DNA from 3 places in the Janthinobacterium aestuarii genome. Region 2 is predicted to be linked to each of the others. Evidence: predicted binding sites of a transcription regulator. Region 2 holds the regulator's gene; each other region holds the start of a gene.
The links. The regulator NrdR, encoded in region 2, represses ribonucleotide reductase genes. The targets are predictions, from matches to a motif close to CACNANATNTNGTG.
Positions count from the first base shown of each region.

Region 1: a site for NrdR is predicted at 3,416-3,429, ahead of OPV09_RS25830 (ribonucleoside-diphosphate reductase subunit alpha). Genes of this name have one in related genera too.
Region 3: a site for NrdR is predicted at 5,199-5,212, ahead of OPV09_RS11415 (ribonucleoside triphosphate reductase). Genes of this name have one in related genera too.

Region 1 is NZ_CP142523.1:5,724,363-5,733,979, reverse strand. It holds gene OPV09_RS25860 (hypothetical protein) at 1-112, opposite strand, end outside; gene OPV09_RS25855 (hypothetical protein) at 111-410, shown strand; gene OPV09_RS25850 (cytochrome C assembly family protein) at 445-1,248, shown strand; gene OPV09_RS25845 (PP0621 family protein) at 1,245-1,505, shown strand; gene OPV09_RS25840 (sigma-54 dependent transcriptional regulator) at 1,625-2,713, shown strand; gene ampD (1,6-anhydro-N-acetylmuramyl-L-alanine amidase AmpD) at 2,691-3,302, shown strand; gene OPV09_RS25830 (ribonucleoside-diphosphate reductase subunit alpha) at 3,695-6,646, shown strand; gene OPV09_RS25825 (ribonucleotide-diphosphate reductase subunit beta) at 6,871-8,022, shown strand; gene OPV09_RS25820 (nuclear transport factor 2 family protein) at 8,171-8,500, opposite strand; gene OPV09_RS25815 (LysR family transcriptional regulator) at 8,623-9,543, shown strand.
Region 2 is NZ_CP142523.1:2,056,083-2,065,699, forward strand. It holds gene tolA (cell envelope integrity protein TolA) at 1-194, opposite strand, end outside; gene OPV09_RS09275 (ExbD/TolR family protein) at 243-683, opposite strand; gene tolQ (protein TolQ) at 699-1,388, opposite strand; gene ybgC (tol-pal system-associated acyl-CoA thioesterase) at 1,436-1,837, opposite strand; ZMP/ZTP riboswitch at 2,121-2,245, shown strand; gene glyA (serine hydroxymethyltransferase) at 2,357-3,604, shown strand; gene nrdR (transcriptional regulator NrdR) at 3,748-4,209, shown strand; gene pilV (type IV pilus modification protein PilV) at 4,452-5,021, shown strand; gene OPV09_RS09305 (PilW family protein) at 5,018-5,986, shown strand; gene OPV09_RS09310 (pilus assembly PilX family protein) at 5,999-6,655, shown strand; gene OPV09_RS09315 (pilus assembly protein) at 6,652-9,617, shown strand, end outside.
Region 3 is NZ_CP142523.1:2,519,428-2,529,044, forward strand. It holds gene OPV09_RS11400 (Pls/PosA family non-ribosomal peptide synthetase) at 1-2,361, opposite strand, end outside; gene OPV09_RS11405 (anaerobic ribonucleoside-triphosphate reductase activating protein) at 2,510-3,217, opposite strand; gene nrdD (anaerobic ribonucleoside-triphosphate reductase) at 3,207-3,407, opposite strand; gene OPV09_RS11415 (ribonucleoside triphosphate reductase) at 3,404-5,152, opposite strand; gene OPV09_RS11420 (hypothetical protein) at 5,271-5,687, opposite strand; gene ubiU (ubiquinone anaerobic biosynthesis protein UbiU) at 5,850-6,887, shown strand; gene ubiV (ubiquinone anaerobic biosynthesis protein UbiV) at 7,015-7,917, shown strand; gene ubiT (ubiquinone anaerobic biosynthesis accessory factor UbiT) at 7,938-8,465, shown strand; gene OPV09_RS11440 (heavy-metal-associated domain-containing protein) at 8,497-8,760, opposite strand; gene OPV09_RS11445 (transporter substrate-binding domain-containing protein) at 9,095-9,617, shown strand, end outside.

The DNA of each region.
Region 1 (9,617 bases), 2.6 Mb from region 2:
CGTTCAGCTTTTCCAGCTTTGCAATGTCGAAGTACTCCTTGTACAGGTCATAGCTTTGGATGGACGTGCGGAAATACTCCTCGTATGTGGATTGGGAAGGCGCATCTTTCATGCAACCGCTTAATACGGTGCAGGCGGCCAGCAGGAGACAGGTCCAGGAAATTTTTTTGAAAGAAAACATGGCGGTGGTGGGCGAGTGGCGAAAAGTGAAAGATTGTTGCTCTATGGACATAATTATAGGGCTGGCTCATCCAGATGGCAACGTGGCCGTGACGCGGCGGCAGTGCGCCGCAGGAAAGATTGCCAAAATCTTGAGGGTGCGCTACCCCGCCGCGCCCGAGGCGCGATATCATGGCAGGCTTGCGGTGTCGGCTGGCGGCGAATTGCCTGCAGCCCATACTGTCGCTTGAATCGCGCTTGCCGGCTATGGTGTAAACTTAAACTATGCAGATCTATTTCTTTTTCATCGCCGCCCTGTTGTATGCGGCGTGCGCGGTGCTTCCCTCGTCCCGTGCCCGGCTCATTGCCGGCCTGACCGGCGTCGCCTGGCTGGCGCACGCCGCCACCCTGTGGTTCGACCTGATGGCGCCGGGCACCTTGCGCTTCGGTTTTTCCGCCATGCTGTCGGCCGCGCTGTGGGTGTCGGTGGGCGCCTACTGGATAGAGAACCGCAATTTCAGCCTGGACGGACTGCGCCGCATGGTCATGCCCAGCGCCGTCCTCGCCATTGGCCTGGCCTGGGCCTTTCCTGGCAGCCAGGTCAGCATGGAAGGCAAGTCGGCCGTCTTCGGCTGGCATATTGCCGTGGCCGTGCTCGCCTACAGCACCCTGACGATTGCCGCTTTTCACGCCGTGCTGATGGCGCTGCAGGAATCGCGTTTGCATACGCGCAGCGAAAGCCGCGGCTTCATCGGCACGGCGCTGGACCAGCTGCCAGCCCTGCTGACGATGGAAAAGCTGCTGTTCCGCATGATCGGCCTGGGATTTATTTTGCTCAGCCTGACCGTACTGTCGGGCATCGTGTTTTCCGAACAACTGTTTGGCAAGGCGCTCAACTGGGATCACAAATCCGTGTTTACCATGCTGTCGTGGCTGCTGTTTGCCTCGCTGCTGGCAGGCCGGCGCTTTCGCGGCTGGCGCGGCAAGACGGCCCTGAGCTTTACCCTGGCCGGTTTCGCCACCTTGCTGCTGGCCTATGTCGGCAGCCGTTTTGTACTGGAAGTGGTTTTACACCGAGGATTCGCATGACACGTGTTTTATTCTGGCTGGCGCTGGTGTTCCTGGTGCTGTTTGCGATCCGCAGCAAGATCCGTGGCATGCAGCAACGGGCCCGCGCGCAGCAACAACAGCAGCCGAACCCGTTTGCGCCGCCCGGCCGGCCGCAGGAATTGCCTGATGCCGAGCTGATGCTGTGCTGCGCCCACTGCGGCGTGTACTACCCGGCCTCCGAAAACGTGCAGGCCAAGGGCCACGATTACTGCAGCCACGCGCACGCCACCTTGTAAGGGCAGGCCCGCAGGTGCGCTCGCGTTGCTCATCCGTATCGTAACGTCCTCCGGCCTCCGTCCGGCGTAGCATCTGCATGAGGCGGTTCGCCGCCGCCATTGCGGAAAGGCGCGCTTCCATGTCCCGTCCCAATCCTGGTCCGGATACCGTGACCGCCACCGGCATGCCGCCGGCGCCGCAACTGAGCGGCAACTCGCTGCCCATGCAGGCGCTGCGCGCGCAGATCGGCCGCATCGCCCGCTGTGGCGCGCCGGTGGCCATCCGCGGCGAATCGGGCACGGGCAAGGAACTGGCGGCGCGCGCCATCCATGCGCAGGGCGCGCGCGCCAGCTTCCCGTTTATCGCCGTCAACTGCGGCGCTATTCCCGAAGCGCTGATGGAAGCGGAATTCTTCGGCTGCCGCCCGGGCGCCTATACGGGCGCGCTGCACGAACGCCAGGGTTTGTTCCAGGCGGCCCATGGCGGCAGTTTGCTGCTCGATGAAGTCGACGATCTGCCGCTGGCCATGCAGGTAAAACTGTTGCGCGTGCTGCAGGAGCGCCGCGTGCGCAAGCTGGGCGGCAGCAGCGACGAAGCCGTCGACGTGCGCATCCTGTGCGCGAGCCAGCATGGCCTGGCGCGCGGCGTGGCCGCCGGCACATTCCGCCAGGACCTGTTTTACCGGCTCAACGTGATCGAGCTGGCGCTGCCGCCGTTGCGCGAGCGGCGCGGCGATCTGCAGGTATTATGTGAGGTGATCCTCGCGCGCCTGTCGCCACGCCGGACCGTGAGCCTGGCGCCGCCGGTGCTGGCGGCCCTGGGTGCGTATGCGTTTCCCGGCAATGTGCGTGAACTGGAAAACGTGCTGGAGCGGGCGCTGGCGTTTGCCGACGGCGGCGTGATCGCGCTCGACGGGCTGGCCTTGCCATCCACGGCGGGCACTATGCCCTTGCGGGCGGCGCCGGCACTGCCGGCACTGCCGGACTTGCCGGAGCGGCAACTGTGCCTGCCCGGCATGGCCGCGCATGGCGTGGCCCCCGTCCTGCCGCTCGACGTGTATTTGCGCCAGGCCGAGCGCGACATGATCATGCTGGCGCTGGCACAGGCGCGCTACCACCGCGCAAGGGCGGCGCGCCAGCTGGGCTTGAGCGTGCGCCAGTTGCGTTACCGCATGCAGAAATTGACGATACAGGAAGCTTTACTTGATGAGCGTATGGACGATAGATGAAGATGGCTGGTGCGCTGGCGCGCTGCGCTATGACTCGCCGCACCACGATGCGCGCCCGGACGGTACGCAAGTCGACTTGCTGGTGATCCATAACATCAGCTTGCCGGGTGGCCACTTTGGCGGGCCGCATGTGTCGGACTTGTTTACGGGCCGGGTAGATTATAATGCCGATCCTTCTTTCGCCGACCTGCGTGGCTTGCAGGTGTCGGCGCACTTTTTTGTGCGGCGCGATGGTGCGCTGCTGCAATATGTTTCTACTGATCAACGTGCCTGGCATGCGGGCGCGTCCATGTTTGAAGGACGCCCGCAGTGCAATGGCTATTCCATCGGTATCGAAATGGAAGGCGCGGACGACGTGCCCTTCCAGCGGCGGCAATACCATGTGCTGGCGGCGCTGACGGCGGCGCTGGTGGCGCGCTACGGGCTGTCGCAGGTGCGCGGGCACGAGCATATCGCGCCGGGGAGGAAGACGGATCCGGGGCCGTTTTTTGACTGGCATTTTTATCAAAAATGCTGGCTGGAAATCTTGCGCGGGCAGCCTGCGTTAGCGCTTACTTCGCGGGGATTGGGCTTTCCATCCATACCCTGAAAAGTCAACCGAAATCGTATATGAAAATACAAAAAATTACGCCGGCGGATGCCGGAAAACTATTGCATCACCCTCCGATGGGTACTACAATTAGTGCAGAAGTTGGATGTAAAGACTATATCTAGTGCCATCACAGACGTTTTCAGAATTATTGTCAAAGCTACCCGGATTGCTGATAAAGCACTGGAACTGGCGGTTTATCACCCTTGATCGTGTTTCGCGCCAGCCGGGCAGTACGGTGTGGCGATATGGCTTCTGACTCTGTTTTATGCATTAATAATTTACTATTTAGCAACAAATACCTGAAGAAACCCTGACCATCGGGCGTTCTATTCAACAACACACGCGGCAGCAAAACTGCAGGCTGACTTTAGCTGACAACGGGAGCTTCAATGCAATCACCACAAGATATTTCCATCCATCCAACGCCAGTATCGCCAGCGCCAGGCGCGGCCAACAGCGTGGCGAGCACGGGCGCGGCATTGGGCGACTATCGCATCATCCGCCGCAACGGTGCGGTGGTGGCATTTGAGCCTTCGAAGATCGCGATCGCCATGACCAAGGCGTTTTTGGCCGTTAACGGCGGCCAGGGCGCAGCCTCGGCACGCATCCGCGAACTGGTGGAACAGCTGACGGACGGCGTCGTTGCCGCGCTGGTGCGCCGCCATCCGGGCGGCGGCACCTTCCATATCGAAGATGTGCAAGACCAGGTGGAACTGTCGCTGATGCGTTCGGGCGAGCACGACGTGGCGCGTGCCTACGTGCTGTACCGCGCCAAGCACATGGAAGAGCGCCGCCTGCAGAAGGAAGCGCAAGGCGCGTCCGCGCAAGTGACCGCGCCCCAGCTGAACGTCACCGACAACGGCGTGCGCCGCCTGCTGGACATGCAGGAAGTGCGCGACCTGATCAACGCCGCCTGCGCCGGCCTGGAAAAGCACGTCGATGCCGACGCCATCCTGGCTGAAACCGTGAAAAACCTGTACGACGGCGTGCCTGTCGAAGAGCTGCACAAGTCGGCCATCCTGGCGGCGCGCGCACTGATGGAAAAAGATCCGGCCTACAGCCAGGTCACGGCCCGCATCCTGCTGCACACGGTGCGCAAGGAAGTGTTCGGCAAGGAAGTGCCGCAAGCGGCCGCTGCCGCTGAATACCTGACGTATTTCCCGCAATACATTGCCAAGGGTATCGCCGCTGAGCTGCTGAACCCGGTACTCGCCAGTTTCGACCTGGAGCGCCTGGCCAAAGCCATCGTCGCCGACCGCGACTTGCAGTTCGGCTACATCGGCCTGCAAACCCTGTATGACCGCTACTTCCTGCACATCCAGGACGTGCGCATCGAAATGCCGCAAGCGTTCTACATGCGCGTGGCCATGGGCCTTGCGCTGAACGAAGCGGACCGCGAAGCACGCGCCATCGAGTTCTACAGTCTGCTGTCCTCGTTCGACTTCATGAGCTCGACGCCGACCCTGTTCAATTCGGGCACCCTGCGCTCGCAGCTGTCGTCGTGCTACCTGAGCACCGTCTCCGATGACCTGGAAGGCATCTACGACGCCATCAAGGACAATGCGCTGCTGGCCAAGTTTGCCGGCGGCCTGGGCAACGACTGGACGCCAGTGCGCGCCCTGGGCGCCCACATCAAGGGCACCAACGGCAAGTCGCAAGGCGTGGTACCGTTCCTGAAAGTGGTCAACGACACTGCCGTGGCAGTCAACCAGGGCGGCAAACGCAAGGGCGCTGTCTGCGCCTACCTGGAAACCTGGCACATGGACATCGAGGAATTCCTCGACCTGCGCAAGAACACGGGCGACGACCGCCGCCGCACGCACGACATGAACACGGCGAACTGGATTCCCGACATGTTCATGAAGCGCGTCATGGAAAAAGGCGACTGGACCCTGTTCTCGCCATCGGACACGCCAGACCTGCACGACAAGGTCGGCAAGGCTTTTGAACAGGCTTACCTGGGCTATGAAGCCAAGGCCGCCGCCGGCGAAATCCGCGTCTTCAAGAAGATCGCCGCGCTGGACCTGTGGCGCAAGATGCTGTCGATGCTGTTTGAAACGGGCCACCCATGGATCACGTTCAAGGATCCTTGCAACATCCGCAGCCCGCAGTCGCACGTCGGCGTCGTCCACAGCTCGAACCTGTGCACGGAAATCACGCTGAACACGGGCCCTGACGAAATCGCCGTCTGCAACCTCGGTTCCGTCAACATGCCGGCGCACATGAAGGAAGGCAAGCTCGATCACGTCAAGCTGGCCAAGACCATCCGCACCGCCATGCGCATGCTCGACAACGTCATCGACATCAACTACTACGCCGTCGACAAGGCGCGCAATTCGAACATGCGCCACCGTCCGGTCGGCATGGGCGTGATGGGCTTCCAGGACTGCCTGCACATGATGCGCGTGCCGTTCGCCTCGGACGCCGCCGTATCGTTTGCCGACACCTCGATGGAAGCCGTCTGCTACTACGCCTACCTGGCGTCGACGGAACTGGCCGAAGAGCGCGGCCGCTATGAGTCGTACGCCGGCTCGCTGTGGGACCGCGGCATCCTGCCGCAGGATTCGGTCAAACTGCTGGCCGAAGAGCGCGGCGGCTACCTGGAAGTCGATTCCTCGTCGGCCATGGACTGGACTCCGGTGCGCGAACGCATCGCCAAGTTCGGCATGCGCAATTCGAACTGCGTGGCGATCGCCCCGACGGCGACGATTTCGAACATCATCGGCGTGTCGGCCTGTATCGAGCCGACGTTCCAGAACCTGTACGTGAAATCGAACCTGTCGGGCGAATTCACCGAGATCAACGGCTACCTGGTGCGCGACCTGAAGGCACGCGACCTGTGGGATGAAGTCATGATCTCCGACCTGAAGTACTTCGACGGCTCGCTGGTGAAGATCGACCGCATCCCGCAAGACCTGCGCGATATCTACGCCACCGCCTTTGAAGTGTCGCCAAGCTGGCTGGTGGAAGCGGCTTCGCGTCGCCAGAAGTGGATCGACCAGGCTCAGTCGCTGAACATCTACATGGCTGGTGCATCGGGCAAGAAACTGGACGAGACCTACAAGCTGGCATGGCTGCGTGGCCTGAAAACCACCTACTACCTGCGTACCATCGCCGCTACCCACATGGAGAAATCGACCTCCAAGACGGGCGCCCTGAACGCCGTGGCAGTCGACGGCGGCATGTCGGCCAGCGCGCAAAGCGCCCAGGCAGCGGCCGTGGCGGCAGCAGCGGTGGCCGTGGCGCCAGTGGTGGCAGCGGCAGCGGACGACGCCGATGGCGAAGCGTGCTACCTGCGTCCGGGTGATGACGGTTTCGAAGAGTGCGAAGCCTGCCAGTAAAAACCTGCTGCGCAGCCCCCTCTCGGGTTCTGTGTTGCTCACCGTACTAAAGTACGGCTGCGCTACTCGACCCGATATCGGGCTTGCTCGCGACGGTTTTTAAAAAATTTAAAGTTGTCAGCCCAGAGCGTCTGGGCTGATTCAATGTTGTCAATATCCGCATTGTCCGATTCAACGGGCCTGTTGCGGATCGCCGGCTCGCCGGCATGGAAAGGAAGAAGAATATGTCGTTGTCATGGGATGATGAAACCACGTCGGCAGCTGTGCCGCGTCCGGCGCAGCAAGCGCCACTGGGAAATACCGAATTGAACCTGCCGGCAGGTGCCGAGCCGTCCGAAGCGAACGCCGAGCAAGTGGCGCGCCGCGTGAATGCCGACGACAAGCGCATCATCAACGGCAAGACGGACGTCAACCAGCTGGTGCCGTTCAAGTACAAATGGGCGTGGGACAAATACCTGGCCGGCTGCGCCAACCACTGGATGCCGCAGGAAGTGAACATGCAGCGTGATATCGAGCTGTGGAAGAACCCGAACGGCCTGACGGACGACGAGCGCCGCCTGGTCAAGCGCAACCTGGGCTTCTTCGTGACGGCCGACTCGCTGGCCGCCAACAACATCGTGCTGGGCACCTACCGCCACATCACGGCGCCCGAGTGCCGCCAGTACCTGCTGCGCCAGGCGTTCGAGGAAGCGATCCACACGCACGCTTACCAGTACATCGTCGAATCGCTGGGCCTGGACGAAGGCGAGATCTTCAACGCCTACAACGAAGTCAAGTCGATCCGCGACAAGGATGAATTCCTGATCCCGTTCATCAACACCCTGACCGACCCTGCGTTCGTCACCGGCACGGTGGAAAACGACCAGAAGCTGCTCAAATCCCTGATCGTGTTTGCCTGCCTGATGGAAGGCTTGTTCTTCTACGTCGGCTTCACGCAGATCCTGGCGTTGGGCCGCCAGAACAAGATGATGGGCGCGGCCGAGCAGTACCAGTACATCTTGCGCGACGAATCGATGCACTGCAACTTCGGCATCGACTTGATCAACACGATCAAGATGGAAAACCCGCAGCTGTGGACGGCCGAATTCCGCGAAGAGATTAAAGTGTTGTTCATGCAGGCCGTGGAACTGGAATACGCATACGCGGAAGACACCATGCCGCGCGGCGTGCTGGGTCTGAACGCGCCGATGTTCAAGGGCTATTTGCGCTTCATCGCCAACCGCCGCGCGCAGCAGATCGGCATCGAGCCGCTGTTCGCCCAGGAAGAAAATCCATTCCCATGGATGAGCGAAATGATCGACATGAAGAAGGAACGCAACTTCTTCGAGACGCGCGTGACGGAATACCAGACCGGCGGCGCGCTGAACTGGGAATAAGCCAGCCGATAGCGTCACAACTCATGTATGTAACAAAGGCCTCGCAAATGCGGGGCCTTTTGCTATCTGGAGAGCTTATTGCATCGGGCTCACACGGTCGGGATGGTGCGGCCCGTGATCAGCACGCGCTTGTCCTTGAAATCGGTATTCATGCGCCGATCTCCAGGGTCTGGATGCGATTGCTGGCGAGCGTGAAGGCAAAGCGCAGCGCCAGCGGGCTGCCGGGGAAACTGCCGCTGACGCTGCCGGTGACCACGCAGCGCGCGCCCTGGGTGTCGGCCGAGATGGGGCTGACGGTGGCGCCGTACTGCTGGCTGCCAGCTTCTTTCCAGGCCTGGATGGCGGCATGGCCCGCGTGGGTCCGGCCTTCGTCGTGAACGACGCCATCGGCGGCGAAGCATTGCGCCACGGCCTTGCTATCGTGATGCTTGTCGGCGCTAAAGTAGTCGCCGACGATGGCCGGCATGAGGAGAGACATGGTGCTTCCTTTCGGTGAAGAGGCAGGGAGCGACCATCATATGGCCTTCAATTGCAGAGAAATAGTAGAGTAGGGGGGATAGGCTTTACACTTCAGGTTCATTATTGGCGGCGTGATCGCGCATGAAAACGAACTCTCTCGATGGCATCCGTACCTTTCTCGCGGTCGCCGAGCGCAAAAGTTTCAGCGCCGCGGCACTGCAGCTTGGCGTGACGGTGACGGCCGCCAGCAAGGCGGTCAAGGTGATGGAGCGCCAGCATGGCGTGCTGCTCTTCAAGCGCAATACGCGCAATGTCGCCTTCACCGAAGCCGGCGCGGGCCTGTACGCCAGCCTGGCCGGCGCCACCCGGCAGATCGATGACGCCTTCGCCGCGCTGACCATGTTTCGCGACCGGCCCGCCGGCCATTTGCGGCTGACGGTGCCGCGCGCGCTGGGCGCGCTGGTCATGCGCGCATTGATACCGCGTTTTCGCGGCAGCTATCCTGACGTGACCATCGACCTGTCGCTCGACGACGGCGCGGTCGATCTGCTGGCGCACGGTTATGACGCCGGCATCCGCCTGGGACAGTTCGTGGAGCAGGGGATGGTGGCCGTGCGCCTGACGGGAGACCTGCGCTGGTCCGTGGTTGGCGCGCCCGGCTACTTCGAGCGGAAAGGGCGGCCGCTGATTCCGGAAGACCTGATGCGCCACGACACGCTGGCCTACCGCTTCCACACTTCCGGTGCCTTGCACCGCTGGCGCTTCGTGCGCGATGGCGAGGAATTTCTGGTGGAAACGGGCGCACCCGTGGTCGTCAACGACACTACGCTGATCGCCGATTTCGCGCGCTCGGGTCTGGGCCTGGCGTATATGCCCGACGTGGAAATCGAAGCTGACCTGGCCAGCGGCAGCTTGCTGCGAGTGCTGGAAAACTACGTGCCGCCGACGAGCGGATTGTTCCTGTATTTTCCCGCGCGTACCCAGAGCCAGCCCAAACTGCGCGCCTTCATCGATACGGCGCTGGCGCTTTCCCGGCCCGCGTCTTCCGGCGACACGCGCTAGCCTCGCCTGCTTTTTCCGGCCTGCCGCCATCATCCTGGAGGCCGGCTGCGGCATCGCCTGCCGCGTTTTTTCCA
Region 2 (9,617 bases):
GTCTGCACCTTCATGTCCCACACTTCCGCTTCGACGGCGACAGGTTCCGTATTTTGCCAGTGTACGCCCACCCACAGGAAAAACAGCAGCCCAAGGTGCATCGCCAGCGCCAGGCCCAGCGAGGGCCAGCGGCTGCGTTCGCGCGGCACGCTGTAGGGCTTGCCGAGTACATGGTCGATTTGTTTGTTCTGCAAAGTCTAGTCTATCTAAAAACGGTCAAGTCTGGAAACACGATGCTGCGCTTACTTGGTGGCCAGGCCAACGCGGGTAATGCCCATCTTTTTCGCTTCCGAAATGAGCTGGATCACATCGTCGTACTTGCTTTCCTTGTCGCCCGCGATCATCACGGGATAGTCGGGATTGCTCTCGTGCAAACCGCGCAGCTTGCGCAGCAGGGCGTCGCGGTTCGGTTCCGTTTCCGGCGACAGCTGTTCCTTGCCGATGACGCCGATCGACAGTGAACCATTCGGTTTCAGCACGATCTGAATATAGTCATCGGGCGGTTTAGCCGACTTTTCCGCGTTGGGCAAGTTCACCACGCTGGGATTGTTCGACGACGGCATCACCATGAAAATGATCAGCAGCACCAGCATCACGTCGATGTACGGCACGACGTTGATTTCGGACTTGAACTTGCGGCCACGGCCGCCGCGCATGCCGCCGCTATTGAATGAGGAACCCATGGACGCTGCCCCCTCTTAGCGCGACTGGCGCTGCAAGATGTTGGAGAATTCCTCGACGAAGCTCTCGAAGCGGATCGCCAGGCGGTCGATGTCATGCGAAAAACGGTTGTAGGCGACGACGGCGGGAATCGCGGCGAACAGGCCGATGGCGGTGGCGATCAGCGCTTCGGCAATGCCGGGCGCGACGGCGGCCAGGGTGGCTTGCTGCACGTTGGCCAGGCCGCGGAAGGCGTTCATGATGCCCCAGACGGTACCGAGCAGGCCGATGTATGGCGAGACGGAACCGACGGAAGCGAGGAAGGCCAGATGCGATTCGAGCACGTCCATTTCACGCTGGAAGGCGGCGCGCATGGCGCGGCGTGCGCCGTCGAGCACGGCGCCGACGTCCAGCGCTTCACGCGAACCGTAGGAAGCCTTGCCCTTGATGAATTCGCCCATGCCTGCGTCGAAGATGCGGGCCAGCGCGCCGCTCTGGTCGCGGTTGCCGCTGGCGTTCTGGTGCAGCGCATGCAGGTTGCCGCCGGCCCAGAAGCTGCGTTCGAATTCGATGGTTTGCTTGCGCGCCTGGCGCACGGCAAACATCTTGCGGAAAATGTAGGTCCAGCTGGTCAGGGAAATCAGCAGCAGCAGGGCCATGATCAGTTGCACGATCAAATGGGCATTGGAGATGAGCGCGAGGAAAGAAAGATCTTGTGTAACGTTCATTGGCTGGCAGTCTGTTGGGTGAATTGTCCGGAGGTGGCGGGTAGGGCTCAGGCGGCGCGCATGCGGGCCGCGACTGCATCAGGCACGGCGCGCGGACGCAGTGCCGAATCGACGCAGCCGATCTTGACGCGGGCCGTGTTGAGCAGGCGGTCGCCGCACCAGGCTTGTTGCAGGAAAACGATGGAGGCGCGCCCCATTTTTTCTATGTTTAAGGTTAATCTTACCGTGTCATCGAGCCTGGCTGGCGCATGATAGTCGGCGTTGACGCTTTTGACAACGAACATTGCGTCGTGCTGTTCCAGCAATTCCTGCTGGCCCACGTCGATGGCGCGCAGCCATTCGGTGCGCGCGCGCTCGAAGAATTTCAGGTAGTTAGCGTAATAGACGATGCCGCCGGCGTCGGTGTCTTCATAGTAGACACGTACGTTCCAGGTAAAGACTGAAGGCATGTTTATTGCGCCAGTAGTGAGATTGAGCAACATTTTACGCGATTTTTCTTCTTGTGACTGTGGGCGCTTGCTGGAAAGCCATGCAAAAGCTGCATATAAGTTGCACCGCAGCATTGTAAAACGGAGGGCTGCAATGGCAAGCCCCGTAACATACGCTTACATGCCTGAGCAAAGTTTACATCCAGCTTAAGACGATGGGCCGGCGCTGCCCGGGCGGCGATTATAGCCGCACGCTTGCATTCCTTGCTCAATTTGGGCACTTAACTTACAATTTGCATTCCATTACGTCTCACGTGACTGGCGAAAAGTCGGGCGATCTCCATGAGTGGCGATCGGCAATCCGGCGAAAGGTGGGCACCCACCGGGAAACGTGAGATTTTTCATCAGCCGTTCGCCTGGGTAGCCACTATGGAAAAGCACGAAGAGGCTGCCTGTCCAATGTTGTTATTCACTTAACGCCGGCTCCCCTCATTCGATCCAATCTGCCAGTACAAGCACCCTCATACTTGGAGTTTTTACATGTTTGCAAAAGATCACACCCTCGCCAACGTCGATCCTGAATTGTTCGCCGTCATTCAAAAAGAGAACACGCGCCAGCACGATCATATCGAACTGATCGCGTCGGAGAACTACACGTCGCCAGCCGTAATGGAAGCGCAAGGCTCGCAGCTGACGAATAAGTACGCCGAAGGCTATCCAGGCAAGCGCTACTACGGCGGCTGCGAATACGTCGACGTGGCCGAGCAACTGGCCATCGACCGTGTCAAGCAGCTGTTCGGCGCCGAATGCGCGAACGTGCAGCCGAACTCCGGCTCGCAAGCGAACCAGGGCGTGTTCTTTGCCATGTTGAAACCAGGCGACCTGATCATGGGTATGTCGCTGGCCGAAGGCGGCCACCTGACCCACGGCATGCCGCTGAACATGTCCGGCAAATGGTTTGACGTCGTCTCCTACGGTTTGACGGCGGAAGAAGACATCGACTACGAGGCAATGGAGCGCCTGGCCCGCGAACGCAAGCCGAAGCTGATCATCGCCGGCGCGTCCGCGTTCTCGAAAAAGATCGACTTCGAACGCTTCAGCAAGATCGCCAAGGAAGTTGGCGCCTACTTCATGGTCGACATGGCCCACTACGCCGGCCTGATCGCCGCCGGCCTGTACCCGAACCCGGTGCCGTTCGCCGACTTCGTCACCTCGACCACGCACAAATCGTTGCGCGGCCCGCGCGGCGGCATCATCCTGATGAAGGCCGAACACGAAAAAGCCATCAACTCGGCCATCTTCCCTGGCATCCAGGGCGGCCCGCTGATGCACGTGATCGCCGGCAAGGCCGTCGCTTTCAAGGAAGCGCTGAGCCCTGAATTCGTCGAATACCAGAAGCAAGTGATCAAGAACGCCGACGTGCTGGCGAAAACCCTGATCAAGCGCGGCCTGCGCATCGTTTCCGGTGGCACCGAATCGCACGTCATGCTGGTCGACCTGCGCGCCAAGAACCTGACGGGCAAGGAAGCCGAAGCCATCCTCGGTTCCGCGCACATCACCTGCAACAAGAACGGTATCCCGAACGACCCGCAAAAACCATTCGTCACTTCGGGCATCCGCCTGGGCAGCCCGGCGATGACGACGCGCGGTTTCAAGGAAGCGCAAGCGGAAGAAGTGGGCAACCTGATCGCCGACGTGCTGGACAATCCGCATGACGCCGCCACCATCGAGCGCGTGAAAGCGGCTGTGAAAGTCCTGGCCGACGCGCACCCTGTGTACGCCGCATAATAATTTGTCCAGAATGTGTCATACGGAGTAAGATTCTGTATGACACATTCCTTCGTGCCCAAGGGCGCCCGGAGTGATTCGGGCGCCCTTTGCACAAGGACGGCGATTTCCCGTAATTATTACTATAAAGTTGTAACCAGCCCATGAAATGTCCATTTTGCCAGCACGGCGACACCCAGGTTCTCGATACGCGCGTATCGGAGGAAGGGGATGTCATTCGGCGCCGCCGCCGCTGCGGCAAATGCGACAAGCGTTTTACCACGTACGAGCGCATTGAACTTATCATGCCGGCCGTCGTCAAAAAGAATGGCAGCCGGACGGAGTTCGCTGCGGATAAGTTGCGCGGCAGTTTGATGCTGGCCTTGCGCAAGCGTCCCGTTGCGGCCGCCTCCGTGGATACGGCCATCGCGTCCATCCAGGAAAAACTGCTGACCAGCGGCCTGCGCGAAGTCGATTCCGGCTATATCGGCGAACTCGTCATGCAGGAACTCAAGCGCCTCGACAAGATCGCCTACATCCGCTTCGCCTCCGTGTACAAAAATTTCGAAGACCTGGCCGAGTTCCAGGATGCGATTGCCGAAGTGGGGCAGGCGCGCAAGCCCTGACCTTCGGCTTCTTGTTCACCTTAGTGAAGGCGGGGCTGCTTATGCGCTCCGTTTTCACCACGCCAAGGTTTGCCTGGCAAGCGGTCTGATCAATCCCAACGCTGTTCTTCTCGACTTATCGCCGTGCTGTTTGCGCCAGCGCAGACCCGGTTTTTTGCGCACGCCTATCTTGTAGCTGGGCCGCCTGTTCCTGCGACTCTTTCTGCGAAAGGGAGTAGCGCATGCGCAATAGCGGTCGCACTATGTTTCCTGTGGGGGGCAGCAGCCTCGTCGAGGTGCTGGTGTCGCTGCTGCTGTTGGCGCTGGGTCTGCTGGGCGCCAGCATCCTGCAACTGCACTCGCTGCGCGCGCGTCATGAGTCGGGGCTATTGTCGGCGGGCGTGCAACTGGCTGCCGGCATGGCCGAACGCATGCGCGCGAACAGCGTGCTCATGAATGGCCCCGATGCTGGCAATCCCTACCTGAACGTGGCCTACGCGGCGGCGGACGACGCTGAAGCGGGCGGCGGTGCGCCCGACTGCTTCGGCGCCACCGCCTGCAGCGCGGCCGAACTGGCGCAATTCGATATCGCCGAATGGAAGCAGCGGCTGCATGCGGCCTTGCCCGGCGCGCGCCTGCATATTTGCCGCGACACTTCCGCGTGGGATGCCGCCGCCCAAGGCTTGCAGTGGGCGTGCAGCGGCGGCAAGGGCGCGCCCATCGTTATCAAGCTGGGCTGGCGCGGCCGCCTGCCCGATGGCTCGCCTGCCGTGAATGCGGCAGGCGAGTCGTTGCCCAGGCTGGCATTCCAGCTGAGCGGAGGCGGCGCATGAACGAGGTCCTGTATCGGCATCGCGGCATGAGCCTCGTCGAATTGCTGGTGGCCCTGTCGCTGGGCGCGCTGCTGATGCTGGCGGCCAGTAGCGTGCTGCTGGCCGCCAGCGGCAGCTATGGCGACCAGTCCGCCAGCGCGCGCTTGGACGATAACGGCCGCTATGCACTCGACACCATCGCCCGCGCCGTGCGTCAGACGGCGTACGTAAACTGGGACAGCAGCGCCGCGCCCGTCGCCCATGCCGATGACGACAGCGCCAATGTGGCCGGGCTCGACGCGCGCAGCCTGGGCAAGAACAGCGAGGGCATCAGCGGCGCGCTGCCCGGCGCCCTGCATGGCAGCGACGTGCTGGCCTTGCGCTATTACGGCGCCGGCAAGGAAGAGGGTGGTGACGGTTCCGTGCTCAATTGCGCGGGCTTCGGCGTGGGCGTCGCGCAAACGCAGGCGCAGCGGGGCTGGAGCATTTTCTATGTGGCGCAGGGCGCCGATGGCGAGGGCGAGCTGCGTTGTAAATACCGTGGTGCGAACGGTTGGGGCGCGGACGCCATCATTCGCGGCGTCGACGGTTTCCAGGTGCTGTATGGTCTCGACACGGATACGCCGCCCGATGGCGTGGCGAACCGCTATGTCAACGCCAGCGCGCTCGACGCCTACGATGCGGCATTGGTACTGGAGGGCGCGGATGCGGCCGCGCGCCAGCGCGATCTGCACCGCCGCACGCACTGGAAGCGCGTGGCCAGCGTGCGTGTGGCGCTGCTGCTGCATGGCGAGGCGGGCCAGGCGGACAAGATGGCGGAACTGGGGCCGGCGCAGTTCGACCTGTTCGGCAAGGCCTATGCCGAGGCGCACGGCGCCAGCGACACGGGCGTGCGCATTGTGCGCGCGTCCTTGCCCGCCGCGACGCGCTTGCGGCTGCGGCAACTGGTGCAGACGAGCATCATGCTGCGCAACGGGCCGGCCTAGGCGGGCGGCGCGATGGCAGGCAGGGGCGTCCGCCGGTGCGAACCTTGGTGTCCATCTTGCGTACGCCACAGTGGCGCGACCCTCGTGTATGTGCTGTGCCTGCTGGTGATCATCTTGTTGCTGGGCATATCGGCGGCGCAGATGGCATTACAGGGCGAGAAGGCGGCGCGCGGCGAGCGCGACCGGCAGATCGCGTTTCAGGCGGCGGAGGAGGCATTGGTGGATGCGGAGAACGATATCGAAGGCTTGCCTGGCGCGCCGGGACGCAGCAGCCTCTTCGCGCCAGGTAGTGCGGCAGGGTTCGCGGACGGCTGCGGCGAGGGCGGCGCACTGGGCCTGTGCCTGCCCGCCGCCCCGGACGCACCGGCGCTGTGGCTGAGCACGGACCTCGATGGCGCCGAAGCTGGCAGCCGCACGGTGCCGTATGGCCAGTTTACGGGCGCCGTCATGCAGACGGGGCAGGGTTTTCTGCCGTCGCGCCGGCCCCGCTACCTGATCGAACTGCTGCCGTTTCATCCGCCCGGCGCGCAGGCTGCGGCAGCGGCCGGCGGTATGGCCACGGAAAGCTATGTGTACCGCATCACGGCTATCGGTTTTGGGGCGCAGGAAAGCACGCAAGTCGTGCTGCAAAGTTATTACCGCAAACAGGCGGTGGGAGCGGGGCCATGAGGGCTTTGATGTTTGCCTGGCTGCTGTTCGGCTGGATTTTCCTGGCTTGCGGCGCCGCCGTCGCGGGCGCTCCTCCCGTGGTGCTGGCGCGGGCCGACACGGGTTTGTACGGCGCCAGGGTGCTGCCGAATCTCCTGCTCAACCTGTCCCTCACGCACGCTGCCGCCGCTGCCGCGCATGGGGGCGACTATGCGCCGCAGCGCGAGTATGCAGGCTACTTCCATGCGCGCATGTGCTACAGCTATCCTTACCGCAGCAAGGATGGCGTCATGCTGCCGGACTTGCGCGTAGCGACCGCTTACTTTTCCGTGCTGAAACCGGCCGATGCCTTGCACGGCTGCGGCGGTGACAGTTTCAGCGGCAATTTTCTCAACTGGGCCAGTGCCAGCATGCTCGACATCGTCCGCTATGCGCTGACGGGCGGCGACCGCGTCATCGACGAAGTGCGCAAGACGGTGCTGCAGCGCGCCTACCTGCCCGACGCGGACAGCCCCATCGACTTCTTTGCCCACCCCGTCTTTTTCCCGCGCAAGCTCCTGCAGACCGGCGTGGCGGCCGCGACGCCGTTTGCGCTGGCGCAACTGGCCATCGTTTCTTGCCGCAACCGCTTGCTGTTCGGCGACGCCAGCTTGCCCCCGGGCGGCAGTTGCGACGCGCCCGGCGCTGCGGCCTCGCACGGCGTGTTCCTCGCGCGCGTGCGCGTTTGCGACACGGAAGAGGGGCCGTTGCGCGACGACTTGTGCCTCGCATATGGCAAGAACTACAAGCCGGTGGGCGCCGTGCAGCGCCATGGCGGCAGGGTGCGCGTGGGCGTGTTCGGCCACTTGAACGGCCAGCCCGCCAGCGCCGGCCCCGTGTATGGCGGCGTGCTGCGCGCGCCGCTGGCCCACGTGGGCAGGCAGCGCTGGGCGGCGCCCGATTTTATGCCGCAAGACAATGCCGACGCCGAGTGGAATCCCGCCAACGGCGTGTATGCGGCTCAATCTACGTCTCAGGCTGCGGGCTTTGGCGGCGGGGTGACCGCTTACATCAATGGCTTGGGCCGCGGCAATGCCGGGCATCCCGGTGCGTACGCGAAGGCGGCGCCGCTGGCTGAATTGCTGTACGAATCGCTGCGCTACCTGCAGGGACGGCAGGCAAGCCCTGTCGTGCCGCCAGCCACGGCCCCGCCTGCCATCGACGATGGCTTGCCGGTCGTGACGCCATGGAGCGACCCGCAAACAGCCAGTTGCCAGCGCCACATCGTCGTCAGCCTCGGCGATGCTGGCATGGCGGGCGACCGTTACGTGCCCGGCAATGCTCCTGTGATTCCCGCATCCAACGGCGACCGCGCACGCGCTGCCGATGGATTCGCGCCGCCGGCGTTCGACGCGATGGCCTGGACGCATGCGGTGGGCAGCCTGGAAAGCGGCGGCGCGCAGGGCAATCCCGCGCCGCGGCCCGACCTGGCGGCACTGGAATTGCTGGCCGACGGGGCTGGCGGCGCCAGCTACCATGCGGCTGGCTTGGCTTACTGGTCGCATGTGCAGGCTTTGCGTCCTGGCGGCAAGAACGACGGCGTTGCCAAGGTCGAGCACTACGCGGGCGACTTGCGCCAGGGCGACCCGGCCGCCATGCCCCTTTCTACGCCCTTGCTGTTGGCAGCCAAATATGGCGGCTTTCTCGATGCGAACGGTGACGCCAACCCGTTCACGAGCGCAACGGGCAGCGCGCTGGACGAGTGGAGCCTGGATGGCCGCTGGCCCGCCCATTACTTGCCCGGCAGCGATCCGGTCGCCCTGATCGCGGGACTGCGCGCAGCCTTTGCGGCCGCCGACAAGGCTACCTTGCCGGCGACGCTCGCCGGGCCGTCCCTGATGGCGCTGGCCAGCGGTACGGAAGAGGCATACTGGTTCCAGACGCAGCTGCGCCTGGCCGATGGCGGCATGACCGTGTCGCGCACCGCGTTTGCCGTGGGCGCCGATGGCGCAGTGCTTCCCGGCAAGCCATGGTGGCGCGCCGGCGGCCTGGATAAGCCTGCGCCGGATGGAGCGCCGCCGGCCTTGCGCCCCGTCTACACGCTCGATGCCAAGGGTGCCCTGATGCCGCTGGCCTGGAAGGGGCTCGATACGGAACAGCGCGGTGCATTCGACGGCGGCGATGGACGGGGAGAAGCGCGCCTGGCGTATCTGCTGGGCCAGCGCACGCACGAGGTGGGCCAGCCGGGCGGCTTCCTGCGGCGCCGCTCAGGTAGCCTGGGTACCGCGCCGCATGGCAATCTGTTGTACGTGGGCGCGCCCGGGCTGGGCATGCCGGGCGCCAGCTATGGCGTGCACCGCAAGGCGCTGCTGCAGCGACGCAAAATGCTGTACCTGGGCGCCAACGACGGCTTGCTGCATGGCTTCGATGCGCGTACGGGCAGCGAAGTGTTTGCCTATCTGCCGCAAGCGCTGCTGCGCGCTGCGTCAGCCGTTGCGAGCACTCACTACAGCCCTGGCCCGCTGCTCGACGGTGCGGCGGCCACGGCGGAAGTAATGGCGCTCGGACATTGGAAGACGGTGCTGGTGTCGGGTATGGGCGGCGGGGCGCAAGGCGTGTTTGCACTCGACATTACCGACCCGGCCCGCTTCGCGCACGACGGGGCGCTGTGGGAATTCACGGACCGCGACGACAGGCTGATGGGCAACGTGCGTGCGCCGCCCGCCTTCGCCCGCATCAACATGGGCGGCAAGGAGGGCGCGCCTGCCTACCGCGATTTTGCTGTCGTCGCCAGCGGCTATAACAACCATGTCAATGACGGCAAGGACACGACGGCGCCCGCATCGGCCGCCGCCATCTTCCTGCTGGCGCTGGACAAGGCGCCCGGCACGCCATGGACGTTGGGAAGTAATTACTTCCGGCTCAAGGTGCCTGTGGCCAGCGGTGGCGGTGATGGTGGCCATGACAGCGAGGCGGATACGGGCGCCAATGCCGCCCCCCACGC
Region 3 (9,617 bases), 460 kb from region 2:
ATTGCCCACGCTGACGTTGTCGCCGATGGCCAGCAGGTCGGGCGCGCGCAGGGTCATCGAGCCGATGACGACTTCCTTGCCCACTTTCGCGCCGAGCGCGCGCAGCCACCAGCTGTTCAGGGACGAGCCGCTGAGCAGGTAGGCGGGCGCCGATTCGACCAGGCGGTCGGCCAGCCACCAGCGGTAGTAGGTGACGCCCCACAGCGGATAGCTGCCAGGCTTCAAGCGCCCGGCGATCAGCCACTTGCCGGCAATCGCGATGGCAAATTCGGCCAAGGTGGCCAGCAGGAACACGGCGATCGAGGCGGCGATGGCGCGCGGCACGGTGTCGCCCGTGTCGCCCGTGAAGAAGTGGTAGGTGAAGAAGGGCGCCATCCACTGCGCCATGCGCAGGGTGACGAGGCCAGGCACGGCCGCCGCCTGCGCCGCGCCGCAGGTCCAGCGCTTCCACGTCGATGGCGGCGTCCATTGCGCTTCCGGCGTGGCCAGCGCCGGCGCTTCATTGAGCACGGCGGCGATCTTGCCGATCTGCCGGTTCTGGTAAATGTCGCGCACCGTCATGTGGGCGTAGGCCGGATCGGCGCGCAGGGCGGATGCCAGGCGGGCGGCCAGGAAGGAGTGGCCTCCGAGGTCGCTGAAAAAGTCCAGCTGGCGCAAGATCGCCTGGCCCGGGAACAGCTTGGCCAGCGCCGCGAACAGGGCCGCTTCGGCAGGCGTTTCCGGCACGTCCGATACACCCGCCTCGCCGGCTGGCGGTGCGCACAGCGGCATGGCTTTCAGCGCTTTTCTGTCGATCTTGCCCGAGGTCAGGCGCGGCATCAGCGGCAGCAGTTCAAAACGGCCCGGTACCATATACGGCGGCAAGTGCAGGTTCAATGCCGCGCGCAGGGTTTTCGCGGCCAGGGCGTCGGCCGGCGCATCGTCGCTGCCGACGATGTAGGCCACCAGCTGGTCGATGCCGTCATCCTTGCGCAGCAAGACGGCCACGGTGCCGACGCCTGCCTGCTGCGCCAGCACGGCTTCGATCTCGCCCAGTTCCACGCGGAAGCCGCGTATTTTCACCTGGTCGTCGGCGCGGCCCAGGCACAGCACCTGGCCATCCGCATCAATGCGCGCCAGGTCGCCCGTACGGTACAGGCGCGCATCATCGGGTCCCGTGCTCCAGGGATTGGGCAGGAATTTTTCCACCGTCAGGTCGGGGCGGCCCAGGTATCCCTCGGCCAGGCCGGGGCCGATGATGCACAGCTCACCCGTCTCGCCGCGCGCCAGCAAGGTCAAGGGACGGTTTTCTCCCGGCTCGGCCACCTGCAGCACCAGCAAGCCGTAGTTGGGCAGCGGCGTGCCGATGGTCACCGGTTCGGCGGGCCGCAGGCGCGCCAGGCTGCACGAGACGGTCGCCTCCGTGGGGCCATAGGTGTTGAACATGGCGCGGCCCGGGCGCGACCAGCGCTCGACGAGCGATTCCGGGCACATCTCGCCGCCCAGGTTGATCAGGCGCAGGCTCGGTACTTCCTCGGCGAACAGGGCCAGCAAGGTCGGCACGGCGTGCAGCACCGTGACTTGATTGGTGGCCAGCGCGCGCGGCAAGGCTTCCGGGTCGCCCGAAATCTCCTTGGGCCCCAGCCACAGGGTGGCGCCCACCAGGTAGGCTATCCAGATTTCCTCGAACGACATGTCGAAGGCGACGGAAAAGCCCTGGTAGACGGTGTCGGCTTGCGTCACTTCCAGCACGGCGTTTTCGCTGCGCAGGAAGTGGCAGATGCTGCGCTGATTGATCAATATGCCCTTGGGCTTGCCCGTGGAGCCGGACGTGTAGATCACATAGGCCGGGTGCTCGGGCAGCACGGTTGCGCGCGCGGGCAGCAGTTCGCCCGGCGCGGCGGGGACCAGCAGGCTTTCCGCCGTCCATACGGGGCGGCCAATGCCTGCCTCGGCCAGGCGCGGCGCGAATTGGGCGCAGCTGACGACACCAAAGCCATTCGCGTCATCGAGGCACACCTGCAGCCGCTCGACGGGCGTGTCTTCATCGACGGGCAGCCAGGCGGCGCCCGCCTTGGCGATGGCCGCCTGCATCAGCAGCAGATGGGCGCCGCGCGGCAGCCACAGGCCCACGATGTCGCCGGGCTTGACGCCGGCCGCCACCAGGCGCGCTGCGGCCAGGCTGGCTTGCGCATCGAGCTGCGCATACGTGATGCGGCGTTCGCCATCGATCAGGGCGATTTGCTCGGGGCAGCGGCGGGCCGTCGCTTCCAGCAGGTCGGCCAGTACTTCCTCGCGCAGCAGATCCGGTCGCGGCGGGCCGTACAGGATGTCGGCGTGGGTGGAAGGGATGCCTGGACTGACTGCGGTGAAATCGTTCATGGATGACGCTTATCTGTAATGCGGAGTGAGGAATCTGATGGGCTGCGCATGGCGCGCGGCACAGTTGATACATTACAGTACGCAAGACATTTCAGCGTTGCAGAACGGGGAATTTTGTGGAATTTTCAGCAAGTATGTGGCTGCAGGCTCAACTGCCATGATTACGGAATGTAAATCGCGGAAACATGGCGGCGATTTGCGCCAAAGTCGTCGCCGCCGGATAGCCGTGCAAGGGGCGGCCGGACAGCGCCGCGTCCGCGCAGCCTTCGGCGCGGAACTGCTGCAGCACGTAGTTATCGACGCCTTTCGCGGCCAGGGTGGCGGCCAGGGCCAGCAACTGCTCGTCCGGCAGCAGGTCGGGGTGGGTGGTGGTGCGGCATTCGTAGGCCACGCCGCTGGCAAGGATGGCGTCCAGGCAGGCGCGTGCCGGGTCGCCGCTGCCGGCCACGCGGGTCACATGACGATAGTCGGCAAACGGCGCCTTGATGTCGAAACCCACCCAGTCGGCCAGGGGCAGCACTTCCCGCAGGCGCTGCGGATAGATGCAGGCCGTGTGCAGGCCGATGCCGAAACCCAGCGCCCTGACGTCCTGCATGGCGCGCGCCAGCGCTGGATCCATGCACGCTTCGCCGCCGCTGAAGACGACGGCGTCGACCAGGCCCACGCGGCGGCGCAGCCAGGTCAGGACGTCCTGCCACGGCATGGCGCCTTCCGGCGTGCGCGCCTGCAAGTGCGGATTGTGGCAATAGCCGCAGCGCCAGGGGCAGCCCTGCACGAACACCACGGCCGCCAGCTTGCCCGGGTAGTCGGTGGCGGAAAAGGGCGTCAGGCCGCCCACTTTCAGCTCAAACGCCATGGCAGGCGGGCTGGCCCACGCGGGCGCTCGCTTCCGTAAAATACTGGCGCTCGTGGAATTCGCCCTGCTTGCCGATGTTGAACGAGGCAACGGGGCGGTGGTAGCCCATCACGCGCGTCCAGATTTCGCAGCGCTGGCGTTCCGTATCGAGCAGGGTGATGGCGGGAGTGAAGTCGGGACGTGCGTTCATGGCGTTTCCTTGAGTGGGTGAGCGAAATCGGACTGCTTGCGGGCGATCAGTTCCGCGTCGCAGGTGGGGCAGAATTCATGTTTGCCGGCCAGGTAGCCGTGGCGCGGGCAGATGGAAAACGTGGGCGTGACGGTGATGTAGGGCAGCGAGAAGCGGCTCAGCGCGCGTTTTACCAGCTCGCGGCAGGCATTCGCATCCGACAGCGCTTCCGTCATGTACAGGTGCAGCACCGTGCCGCCCGTGTACTTGCGCTGCAGCGCGTCCTGCAATTCCAGCGCTTCGAACGGGTCGTCCGTATGGCCGACGGGCAGCTGCGACGAATTCGTGTAGTACGGATTGTCGACCGTGCCCGCCTGCAGGATGGCCGGATAGCGCTTGCGGTCTTCGCGCGCGAAGCGGTAGGTCGTGCCTTCGGCCGGCGTCGCCTCCAGGTTGTACATATGGCCCGTCTCTTCCTGGAACTGCACCATGCGGGCGCGCACGTGGTCGAGCAGACGTATCGCCAGCGCATGGCCCTCGGCGGACGTGATGTCGTAAGCGTCGCCGCTGAAATTGCGGATCATCTCGTTGATGCCGTTCACGCCCAGGGTGGAAAAGTGATTGCGCAGGGTGCCCAGGTAGCGTTTCGTGTACGGGAACAGGCCTTGCTGCATCAGTTCCTCGATGGTGCGGCGCTTGATTTCCAGGCTGGTCTTGCCCAGTTCCAGCAGGCGGTCCAGGTCCGCCATCAGCGCTGGCTCGTCGCCGCGCCACAAGTGGCCCAGGCGCGCGCAGTTGATGGTGACCACGCCCAGGGAGCCCGTCTGCTCGGCGGAACCGAACAGGCCATTGCCCCGTTTGAGCAGTTCGCGCAAGTCCAGCTGCAAGCGGCAGCACATGGAACGTATCATGTTCGGCTTGAGTTCCGAATTGATGAAATTCTGGAAGTAGGGCAGGCCGTAGCGGGCCGTCATCTCGAACAGGCGCTCCGCGTTGTCGCTGTGCCAGTCGAAATCCTCGGTGATGTTATAGGTGGGGATGGGGAAGGTGAAGACCCGGCCCTTGGCGTCGCCCGCCATCATGATCTCGATATAGGCGCGGTTGATCATGTCCATTTCCACCTGCAGCTCGCCATAGCTGAAGTCCATCTCCTGGCCGGCGATGACGGGAATCTGCTCGCGCAAATCGTCCGGGCAGATCCAGTCGAAGGTGAGGTTGGTGAACGGCGTCTGCGTGCCCCAGCGCGATGGCACGTTGAGGTTGAAGATCAGCTCCTGCATGTACTGGCGCACGTCTTCGTAGCGCAGGCTGTCCTTGCGGATGTAGGGCGCCATATAGGTGTCGAAGGAGCTGAACGCCTGCGCGCCGGCCCACTCGTTTTGCAGGGTGCCGAGGAAATTGACAATCTGGCCAATGGCGCTCGACATGTGTTTCGGCGGACCCGATTCGATCTTGCCCGGCACGCCATTCAAGCCTTCGTGCAGCAGGGTGCGCAGCGACCAGCCGGCGCAATAGCCGGCCAGCATGTCGAGGTCGTGGATGTGCAGCGCCGCTTCGCGGTGCGCCGCGCCCACTTCCGGCGGATACACCTGGTCGAGCCAGTAGTTGGCGATGACCTTGCCCGACACGTTGAGTATCAGGCCGCCCAGCGAGTAGCCCTGGTTGGCGTTGGCGTTGACACGCCAGTCGCGCCGGTCCAGGTATTCATTGATGGACGCGGCGACGTCGACCTGGCCGCGTGTGGGGGAAACTGCATTTGTCGTCATGAAACCTCCAATAAACACAACATGCGGTGTTTTTATGGAGATTAATCACTAAATATAGTGGCGTCAAAGGGCGCGTGCAGTTGCGTGACGAATCCTTGATGCAGGTGAAGAAAGCGCGTCAGCGGCTTTTTTTCGCGCGCCCCAGGCGCGGGATGAAGCAGCTCAGGCCAAAGTACATGGCGCCGCAGACGGCGATGCTGGCGACGGAGGCGGGCAGCACGTGCGCCCAGATTTCCCGTGCCGAGAAGGTGCTCCAGCTGGCCACGCGCGCGTCGAACGTGACGTAGTTCGCCAGCAGCCAGTAGACGGCCAGCAGGCCCGTGCAGATGCCGGCCTGGCGCAGCACGGGCATGGCGCGGCGGGCGAAGACGGCTTGCAGGAACAGCAGCAGCACGCCGGCCCAGACGCCCAGCGCCTCGGGCGAGAGCACGGAGAGCGTTTCTTCGACATAGCCGTCGGCGGGCGAAGCCCACTGTATTTGCAGCACGGTGAGGAATAGGGTGAGCAGGAATAGCAGCAGCGGTTTGTGGGGCATGGCGGGGAATCGGTGAGGGAGAAAAGTGGGGCATTTTACAGCCAGGTCAAGCAAGTTGAACGCGCGCCAGCCATGCATGCATTCCTTCACCTGCGTCAAGGACTGGGCGGTATGGGCGGGGCTATAGTCTGCACCCTGAGCCGATACAGGACTGTGAACACCATGATGCTTGAATCAACCACCGCCACCCGCGTGGCCGGACCGCTGGAACTGGTCTGCCCCGCCGGCAGCCTGCCTGCCTTGAAAGCGGCCATCGACAATGGCGCCGATACCGTCTACCTGGGTTTTCGCGACGCCACCAATGCGCGCAATTTCGCCGGCCTCAATTTCGACGAGAAGGCCATCGCCGAGGGCGTGCGCTACGCCCACCAATATGGACGCAAGGTGCTGCTGGCGCTGAACACCTATCCGCAGCCGCACAACTGGGCCGTCTGGCGCAGCGCCATCGACCGCGCCGCGCAGGCCGGTATCGACGCCATGATCGTGGCCGATCCGGGCCTGATGGCGTATGCAAGCGAGCACCACCCGCAGCTGCGTTTGCACCTGTCCGTGCAGGGTTCGGCCACCAACTACGAAGCGATCAATTTTTACCATGAACACTTCGGCATCGCCCGCGCCGTGCTGCCGCGCGTGCTGTCGATGGCGCAGGTCGAGCAACTGATCGCCAAGACGGAAGTCGAGATCGAGGTCTTCGGCTTCGGCAGCCTGTGCGTGATGGTCGAAGGGCGCTGCGCGCTGTCGTCGTATGCGACGGGCGAGGCGCCGAACACCCACGGTGTGTGCTCGCCGGCGAAATCCGTGCGCTGGCTGGAAACACCGAACGGCCTCGAATCGCGCCTGAACGGCGTGCTGATCGACCGCTATGCGCCAGGCGAAAACGCCAGCTATCCGACCCTGTGCAAGGGACGTTTCGAAGTCAACGACGAAGAGTATTACGCGATCGAGGAGCCGGCCAGCCTGAACACGCTGGCGCTGCTGCCGCAGCTGATCGCCATGGGCGTGCGCGCCGTGAAGATCGAAGGACGCCAGCGCAGCCCCGCCTACGTGGCGCAGGTGACGCGCGTGTGGCGCGAAGCGATCGACGCCTGCCGCGAAGGCAATGCGCGCTACGCCGTCAAGCCGGCCTGGATGGCGTCCATGGACAAGCTGGCCGAGGGCCAGCAGCACACCTTGGGTGCCTACCACCGCTCCTGGAAATAGCAAAACCTACTGCGCGTCCCGGGGCGCGGCCTGCGATGCTCGCTGTGCTCTAGCACAGCTGCGCTTCTCGGCCTCGCCGCGAACCGCTCGCTACGGTTTTGTAAACTTTAAAAATACTGGAAAAGGCATGTTAAAACTCTCTTTGGGCCCCTTGCTCTACTACTGGCCGCGCGCCACCGTTTTCGAGTTTTACCAGCAGATCGCCACCACGGCCGTCGATATCGTGTACCTGGGCGAAACCGTCTGCTCGCGCCGGCACGAGGTGCGCCTGGCCGACTGGCTCGATATCGCCGACATGCTGGCCGCCGCCGGCAAGGAAGTGGTGCTGTCGACGCAGGCGCTGATCGAGGCGGGTGCGGAACTGGCGACCCTGCGCCGCATCACGGGCAATGGCCGCTACGGCGTCGAGGCCAACGACATGGGCGCTGTGCACTGCATGGAAAAGGGCACGCCCTTCGTCGCCGGTCCCCATCTGAACCTGTTCAATGGCCCCAGCCTGCAATTGCTGGCGCGCCTCGGGGCGCGGCGCTGGGTGATGCCGCTGGAAATGGGACAGACGGCGCTGGCCGAGATGCAGCGCCAGAAACCGGAAGGGCTGGAGACGGAGGTATTCGCCTACGGCCGCATGCCGCTGGCGTTTTCCGCGCGCTGCTTCACGGCGCGCAACCGCAACCTGCCGAAGGACGATTGCGGCTACAGCTGCCTGGAAGAGCCGGACGGCCTGCTGCTGCGCACGCGCGACGAAGTGCCGTTCCTCGTGTTGAATGGCACGCAGACGCAGTCGGCGCTCGTCTACAACCTGGTGCGCGAACTCGACGCCATGCGCGACATGGGCGTGTCGGTGGCGCGCATCAGCCCGCAAGCCATGCACACGGAACAAGTCATCGCCATCTTCGACCGCGCGCGCCGCGGCCAGGTCAGCGGCATCGGCGCCCAGGCCCAGCTGGCGGCTTGCCAGCCGGCCGGCGCCTGCGACGGCTACTGGCACGGCCAGCCTGGCATGGAACAGCACCAGCACGCCGCCCATTGAACGCATCGAAAGGAAGCACCATGCAAGATCAACTGGAAAGATTGCCCGTCCCGGCCAAGCCTCCCATGAGCAAGCCCGCCGCGTCATACCGGCTGCCCGAACCGCTGGCCGAATTGCTGTCCAAGCTGCCGCCGTATCCCGCCTCCTGGCTGTTCGTGCAAGGCTTGAACCGCCTGCTGGCGCCGCAATTGCCCGACGACGTGCGAAGCAGCCTGGAAGGGCGCAGCCTGCGCTTGCGGCTGCTGGACGCGGGCATCGCCTTCGATTTCGAGTGGCAGGGAACGGTGTTTGTGGCCGAGCGCTATGTCGACGTACCGGACCTGTGCATCGCCGCCAGCGTGCATGACTTGATGCTGCTGGCGCGGCGCCAGGAAGATCCGGACACGCTGTTCTTCAGCCGCCGTTTGAGCCTGGAGGGTGATACGGAACTGGGCTTGCTGTTCAAGAATACGCTCGATGCCATCGAGCTGCCGCCGTTCGACCTGCAGGCGCTGGGACCGCGCCGGGTGCTGGCGCATCTGCGTGACCGGGGCGCGCGGGGAGGGTAGGCGGAGAACTGGCTGCGCGCAGTGGCGGCACTCAATGGCGGCAGTGGCCGCAGGCGCCGCTGCACGAGGCCAGCTGTACTTCATCCGTCGCTTCGCCCATGAAGCCGGCATCGTTGACGGCGGCCAGCAGGCGTTCCTGCGTGGCCAGGCGTTCGTCGAATTGCACCGTGGCGCCGTGGCGCGCCAGCGAGACGCAGACGGTGGCCACGCCCGTGACGGCTTCAAGCGCGCCCGTCAGCCTGTCGGCGCAGCCTTCGTGATCCATTCCAATGATATTCAAGCGCGCTGTCTGCATGGGTTCCTCTTGTTTTTCAGATAAAAAAACAGCGTAGGCGAGGGGCAAGCATGCCGTCCAGAGCCGCACGCAAGATTTATTTTCTATTTGCGGTTTTATTGATCTGGATTAATTTCAACCGCTGCTGGCCAGCCTGAAAGTGCTGTTGTTTTATACACAGTTGCCGTATTCCAGTCGACAAGCGTACTCTGCTGCGCGATACTGTCATTCTGATAAGAACGCTGATGAAAGCGCTGGAAAGGAGGGCCCATGCAGCGCCGCCCCCTGCTCAAGCTTGCCGCCCTGTGGCCGTTGGGCGCTGCCGCCGCCGGCAAGTCGTCGCCGCTGGCCGCTCGTGTATCCGCGCCACCAGGCGATCGATGATCCGCAGCAAGGCTATGTGACGGCCCTGCTGCTGCAGGCGCTGGCCCGTTCGGGCCAGGCCTATGCCTTGCGCCGCTCCGCGCTGCGCATGGTGCAGACGCGCGCCATGCAGGAAATCGCCACGGCGTCGGGCAGCGTCGACGTCGTCTGGACGATGACGAGCCGCGCGCGCGAAACGCAATTGCTGCCGGTGCGCATCCCCATCGACCGTGGCCTGATCGGCTGGCGAGTGGCCCTGATCCACGCGCGCCAGCCGCAACTGCTGCGCGACGTGCGCAGCATCGCCGCCCTGGCGCGGCTGTCGGCCGGCCAGATGAGCGACTGGCCCGATTCCGCCATCCTCCAGGCGAACGGCTTGCGCCTCGATACTTCGAGCACCTATGAAGGCCTGTTCCAGCAACTGGCGGCGGGGCGCATCGACTACTTTCCCCGTTCCGTGATCGAGGCGCAAAGCGAGCTGGCCAGCCATGCGCAATTGCCGCTGGCGCTCGATA